Regions from separate parts of the Rhodococcus sp. NPDC058532 genome, predicted to be linked through region 1. Evidence: riboswitches for the same ligand, from Rfam matches in the RefSeq annotation. Region 1 holds a riboswitch; the other holds the start of a gene.
What was found. Region 1 has a riboswitch for cobalamin ahead of ACFWQG_RS06120 (VWA domain-containing protein). Riboswitches for the same ligand answer to the same signal wherever they lie in the genome.
Positions count from the first base shown of each region.

Region 2: it holds a riboswitch for cobalamin, as region 1 does, so the genes downstream of both, ACFWQG_RS03620 (ABC transporter substrate-binding protein) here and ACFWQG_RS06120 (VWA domain-containing protein) in region 1, are expected to answer to the same signal.

Region 1 covers NZ_JBHXNU010000003.1:333,979-337,379, reverse strand. Annotated here, with positions in the region: gene ACFWQG_RS06120 (VWA domain-containing protein) at 1-1,925, opposite strand, end outside; adenosylcobalamin (AdoCbl) riboswitch at 1,934-2,094, opposite strand; gene mqo (malate dehydrogenase (quinone)) at 2,165-3,401, opposite strand, start outside.
Region 2 covers NZ_JBHXNU010000002.1:194,679-198,079, forward strand. Annotated here, with positions in the region: tRNA gene ACFWQG_RS03600 (tRNA-Gly) at 17-89, opposite strand; tRNA gene ACFWQG_RS03605 (tRNA-Val) at 423-494, shown strand; gene ACFWQG_RS03610 (DNA-deoxyinosine glycosylase) at 556-1,059, shown strand; gene ACFWQG_RS03615 (TIGR02611 family protein) at 1,136-1,513, shown strand; cobalamin riboswitch at 1,522-1,645, shown strand; gene ACFWQG_RS03620 (ABC transporter substrate-binding protein) at 1,748-2,755, shown strand; gene ACFWQG_RS03625 (FecCD family ABC transporter permease) at 2,752-3,401, shown strand, end outside.

The sequences.
Region 1 (3,401 bases):
CGGACGACGCCGGCGACCTGCTCCGCGGACAGTTCGGAGAGCCGGACGCAGGCCCCCCGCAGCGCGGTCGCGAGTTCCGCGGCCAACCCCAGCCGGACCATCCCGGTCTCGCAGTCGACGACGACGGCGGCGGCGGCCGTGTCGGCGAGCAGACCCGCCGCGACCTTCGCCCGGTGCACCGGGTCGGTGCCGCCGGTGGCGCGGCCGTCGGTGAGGGCGACGACCATCGCACGCCGGTGCGGATCCCGCAGCCGTTCCCGCAGCACCACCTCGCGGGCCGTGAGGAACCCTTGCGCGAGTGGGGTTCTCCCACCGGTGCGCAGCGACGCCAGCCTGCGGACCGCGATGTCCACGGAGGAGGTCGGCGGCAGCGCCACCTCGGCGGACGCGCCGCGGACCGTGACGACCGCGACCTTGTCCCTCCGCTGGTAGGCGTCGCGGAGCAGCGACACCACGGCACCGGTGACGGCGGACAACCGGTCCCTGGCCGCCATCGACCCGGACGCGTCGACGACGAACACGATCAGGTTGCCCTCGCGCCCCTCCCTCAACGCGCCCCGAATGTCTCCGGGCGCCAACAGCATCCGGCCGTCGGTGCGCCCACGCGTGGACTGGTGCTCGGCGGCGGCGAACAGGGTGGCGACCAGGTGCAGGCCGCGACCGGGGTCGGTGGTCGCGCGCACGGTCCGCCCGCGTACGGACCGGGACCGGGACCGCCTGCCCGGCGCGCCCTCGCCGACGCCGGGGACGGTCAGCAGCCGGGTGCGGAACTGGCCGGTCGGCGCGCCGACCGGGCGTTCCGGCGGCGCGCCGGGGCCGGTCGATTCTGGTTCCTCGGCCTGCGCCGCACCATCCGGGGCGGGGGCGTCGGGTGCGGGGCCACCGGCGTCCGGGGCGGGGGCGCCGCCACCGGGACCGTCCGGCTCGGGGTCGGGCTCGGGGTCATGCTCGGGCTCGGGCTCGGAGTGACTGCGGGCCTGCTCGTCGGCGTCCCGCATCGCCTCGTCCAGCTGCTGCTGGTCCAGGCCCGGTTCGTCGAACGGGTCGCGGCGGCGGCGGTGCGGCAGGGTCAGCTCGGCCGCGACCCGCACGTCCGGCTCGGCGACCTCGGTCGCACCGCGCCATGCCGCGTGCGCGGTCGCGGTGCGGGCCAGGACCAGGTCGGCGCGCATTCCATCCACGTCGAAGGAGGCGCACAGCGCGGCGATCCGGCGCAGCTCGGTGTCGGGCAGGCCGACCGCGGGCAGCGCGGCCCGCGCGGCGGCGATCCTGGCGGCGGTGTCGGCGTCGGCGCCCGCGTAGCCGGCCGCGAATCCGGTGGGGTCGGCCTCGAAGTCGAGGCGGCGGCGGATCACCTGCATGCGGACGTCGACGTCTCGGGACGCGGCGACGTCGACGGCGAGGCCGAACCGGTCGAGCAGCTGCGGACGCAGCTCGCCCTCCTCCGGGTTCATTGTTCCGACGAGGACGAACTTGGCGGGATGGGAGTGCGAGACACCGTCGCGTTCGACGTGGACGCGGCCCATGGCTGCGGCGTCGAGCAGCACGTCGACGAGGTGGTCGTGCAGCAGGTTCACCTCGTCGACGTAGAGCACACCGTCGTGGGCGGCGGCCAGCAGGCCGGGTTGGAAGGCACGCTCGCCGTCCCGGAGCACCTTCTCCAGGTCGAGGGAGCCGATCACCCGGTCCTCGGTGGCGCCGACCGGCAGTTCCACCAGGCGGGCCGGGTCGCCGCCCGCCGTCGGGGGCAGCAGCGCGGCGAGCGCGCGGACCACCGTCGACTTCGCGGTGCCCTTCTCGCCGCGCACCAGCACTCCGCCGATGCCGGGATGCACGGCGCACAGGGTCAGCGCCAGCCGCAGCTGGTCCTGCCCGACGATGGCACTGAACGGAAAACCGGGGTCTGCCGAATCCTGTTGCGTCACGGCGCCACTCTCCTCACTCCCCGGTCTCCGCGCCGGGGGTCGGACGAAAAGTTCCGCCGCCGCGGCAATCTGACTTCGGAACCGATCGTGGCTCGGTGTCCGTCACAGTGGCGGGACCGCGCCTGACTTCCACAGGACTTCCCCGCGACGGGAAACATGATGTTCGCCGCGAACTCTATCCGGTGCAACGACACCGGCCGCCACCTGGGCAGGTGACGGCCGGTGAACGGGTGGACGGATCAGGCGGATGCGGCGGCCGGGACCTCGACGGGGGCCTCGAGCTCGAGCGCCCGGTTGCTCCAGTCCCACACCTCACGGAACAGCGACTCGTTGTCGGACAGCTTCAGACCCAGCGACGGGACCATCTGCTTGAGCTGCGGCTCCCATGCGCTCCACCGGTCCCCGAAGCACCGCTGCAGGACGTCGAGCATCGCGGGGACCGCGGTGGACGCGCCGGGCGAGGCGCCGAGCAGACCCGCGATGGTGCCGTCCGCGGCGTTGATGACGGCGGTGCCGAACTCGAGCACGCCCCCGCCGCCCTTCTTGCGGATCACCTGCACCCGCTGACCCGCGGTGATCAGTTCCCAGTCGCCGCCGGTCGCGCGCGGCACGAACTCGCGCAGCGTCTCGATCCGGTCGTCGGCCGACTGCAGGAGCTCACCGATGAGGTACTTCGTCAGGCCGAGTTCGGTGACGCCGACACCGAGCATCGACATCAGGTTGTTCGGCTTGATGGATCCGGGCAGGTCGGTGACCTTGCCGTTCTTGAGGAACTTCGGCGACCAGCCGGCGTACGGGCCGAACAGCAGGCCCTTCTTGCCGCCGATGACGCGGGTGTCGAGGTGCGGCACCGACATCGGGGGCGCGCCGACCGCGGCCTTGCCGTAGACCTTGGCGTTGTGCTGCTCGATCAGATCCGGGTTGGTGCAGCGCAGGAACTCGCCGGAGACCGGGAAGCCACCGAAGCCCTTGGCCTCGGCGATGCCCGACTTCTGCAGCAGGTGCAGCGCACCGCCGCCCGCGCCGACGAAGACGAACTTCGCGTTCACGGTCTTCTTGTCGCCGGTGCGCTGGTTGACGACCTTCAGGGTCCAGCTGCCGTCGGACTGCTTGGTGATGTTGCGGACGTCGTGGCCGAAGTGGACGGTGCCGCCGGTGGCGCCGATGTTGCCCAGCAGCTGCTTGGTCAGGGCGCCGAAGTCGACGTCGGTGCCGCCGTCGGTCCAGTTCAACGCGACCGGATCGGAGAAGTCACGACCGGTGGCCATCAGCGGCAGGCGCTTGGCGAACTCGTCGGGGCGCTCGGTGTATTCCATCCCCGCGAACAGCGGGTGGCCGGCGAGGGCGTCGTAGCGGGCCCGCAGGTACTTCACGTTCTCCGCCCCGTGCACGAAGCTCACGTGCGGGATCGGGTTGACGAATTCCTTCGGCTCGGTGAGGATGCCGTTCTCGATCGCGTAGGCCCAGAACTGCCGC
Region 2 (3,401 bases), on a different contig from region 1:
TGAGTCCAACCTCTCGAGCGGATGACGGGATTCGAACCCGCGACCCTCACCTTGGCAAGGTGATGCGCTACCAGCTGCGCTACATCCGCATTGCAATCCCGGGGGCGTTGCTGCCTCCGTGCTGCGAGATGAAACATTAGCCCACGGGGTCGGGGCCGACAAATCGCCTGGTCAACTCCGGTGAATGCAAACAACAGCGGTGCAATTCACCTGCCAGTGGGCGAGGGGCCGGGCCCTTCCGTCCCGGATCGAGGTGGCGGGCGGGCGGATGCGGAACCCGCGGGCGAGGTGTCCCCGGCCGGGAGGGGGTCGGGAACGTCCTCGTGCGGGCGTGCAGCCGTGTGACCTGCCGGTTTTCCAACCATCACTGGACCGTGCTAGTTTTCTCCTCGTTCGGCCGCCGGAGTTGATCTCCGCGGCACGGTCCCGTGGCTCAGTGGGAGAGCGTCCGCTTCACACGCGGAAGGTCGCTGGTTCGATCCCAGCCGGGACCACAGCAGAAAAGGCGGTTGCGAGGGTTCTCGCGGCCGCCTTTTTGCTGTCTAATGGTTCGCCATGACGTTGGTTCACGGGTTCCCCGCCGTTGTCGACGACAGTTCCCACACCCTAATTCTCGGGTCCATGCCCGGCGCGCCGTCCCTCGTTGCAGGCAGGTACTACGCCAATCCCCGCAACAGCTTCTGGCCGATCATGGGCGAACTGTTCGGCGCGGGACCCGACCAGCCCTACCCGCACCGGCTGCGGACCCTGCAGGACAACGGCGTCGCGTTGTGGGACGTGCTGAAGGCGTGCCGCAGGACGGGCAGCGCGGACGCCGACATCGAGGTCCGCTCCGAGGTTCCGAACGACTTCGCCGCCCTCTATTCGCGGCACACCGCGATCGAGCGGGTGTTCTTCAACGGCGCCCGGGCGGAGATGGCCTACCGCCGGTCGGTGGTTGCGGCGGGTGCGCACCCCGCCGGCGTGACCCTCGCCCGGTTGCCGTCCACCAGCCCCGCGAACGCCGCGACGCCGGCCCTGGCGAAGGTCGACGCGTGGCGGGCCCTGCTGGAGCGGTGACGACCCGCGGCCGTGCTGCGGGTCGCTCGGTACCGTTGACCGGGTGACGGCACAGGCGCGCAGCGAGAACCGGTGGATGCGGGCACGACGGCGGATCGCCGCGAACCCGGTCCTGAACCTGAGCTACCGGATCGCGGTCGGTGTCGTCGGGACGCTCGTTCTCGCGGTCGGCATCATCGCGATCCCGTATCCGGGGCCGGGCTGGCTGATCGTGTTCGCGGGGCTGGGGATTCTCGGCTCGGAGTTCACCTGGGCGTACCGCCTGCTCCGGTTCGCGAAGGGCAAGTACGACGAGTTCATGGAGTGGTTCGGCAGGCAGTCCCCGGTGGTGAAGATCCTGGCGGGGCTCGGGACCGCGCTGGTCGTGGTCGCGACGCTGTGGGTGCTCGGCGCGATCGACATGGCGGGCGGGTGGATCGGGATCGAGCACCCCTTGCTCGAGTCCCCGCTCTGACAGTGCATACTGCCCGCAGCACTACAGGCGTTCGCGCAGGGGAAGTCCGGTCGAAGTCCGGCGCTGGCCCGCAACGGTAGGCCGCTCTCGCAGCGGTGAGCCCGATTACCTGCCGATCGTCGTGCGACTCCCCATCGTCGTGGTCCACGAGCGGAAGTCCGGTCAGTGCGCCGGCGGATCGGCCGGTGCCGTGTCGGATGCTGCGCTGGTGGACCCCCGAACCCCGAGGTCCCCGTGAACATTCACCACAAGCGACGCGGCATCGCTTCTCTCGCACTCGTCGCCACCCTCGCGCTGACCGGCTGCTCCCGGGACGCAGGCGCCGCCGAACACGCGGCGGCGCAGCCGTTCCCCACGCCCGTCACCGTCACCAACTGCGAGCGCACCACCACCTTCGACGCGCCACCGCAGCGGATCATCCCGATGAACGCCCACGTCACCGAGGTGCTGATCCTGATGGGCGTCGCCGACCGGATCGTCGGCATGGGCTACGGGGAAACCCCGAACCCGATGCCGGAGGTCGCCGACCGGTTCCGCGCCATCCCGAGCCTGGCCCGGCAGTACCCGACCGCCGAGCAGATCCGTGACCTCGAACCGGATCTGGTCGTCGGCGGGATGCGCAGCGCCTTCGACGCGAAGGAGGGCCGGGACCGCGACCTGCTCGAGGCGGCGGGCATCGACACCTTCCTGTTTTCCGAGTACTGCGGGCAGGGTTTCCCGTCGATCGGGCTGCTGGAGAAGGACTTCGCCGATCTCGGTGCCCTGCTCGGTGTCCCGGAGGCGGCCGCGACGCTGACCGCCGAGATCACCCAGCCGCTCGCCGAGATGCGCGAGCGGCTCACCGCGGCTGGCGCGGCGCCGGTGCCGACCTTCTTCTACGACGGCGGCGAGAACGAGCCGCTGACCATCGGCGGGGTCGGGATCGGCAATCTGATCGCCGAGTACGCGGGCGCACGCAACATCACTGCCGACGGTGTGAAGCCATACACCACGACCACCTGGGAGACGGTCGGCGAACGCGCGCCGGAGGCGATCGTCGTCCTCGACTACGGCAATGCGCCGGTCGAGCAGAAGCTGGCCTACCTGCGCGGGCACCCGATCATGTCGGCGACCCCCGCGGTCCGCGAGGACCGGATCGTCGTGCTGCCGTTGGGCAACTTCTTCGAGGGCCCGCGGATGGTCGACGCGGTGCGCGAGCTCGCCGGGCGGCTGCATCCGACCGTGCCGGGGGTGACCGGATGACGGTCGTCGCGGCGCCCGCCGCGTCGACCCCTGCCGCGGACGCCCCGGAAGCGGCCCGTCGGATCGCAACGCCCGCACTGATTCTCGGCCTCCTCGTCGCGTTACCGGTGGCGATCGCGCTCGCGGTGTCGTTCGGTTCGGTGCGGATCCCGGTCGGCGACGTGTGGGCGATCGTCGGCCACCGGATCAGCGGGGGAGCCTTCGACCCGTGGTGGTCGCAGGCCAGGGAACGGATCGTCCTCGACTCCCGCCTGCCCCGCGCCCTGACCGCGGCCGCGGTCGGTGCCGCGCTCGCGCTCGGCGGCGCGCTCGCGCAGGCCGTCACCCGCAACCCCCTCGCCGACCCGTACCTGCTCGGGGTGTCCTCCGGCGCGGGTTTCGGGGTCGTGCTGGTCACCGTGCTCGGCGTGGGCACCGGCCTGCTCGGGGTGTTCACGGTGCCCGCGGCCGCGTTCCTCGGCGCGCTGGTGCCGCTGGTCGCGGCCCTCGCGATCGGCGGCAGGCACCACAACGTGACCGGCGTGGTGCTGGTCGGCGTCGCGATGGCCCAGGTGTTCACCGCGCTGACGATGTTCGTGCTGCTGGTGATCGCGGACGAGCACCAGCTGTCGACGGTGCTGCGCTGGCTTGCTGGCGGATTCGGTGA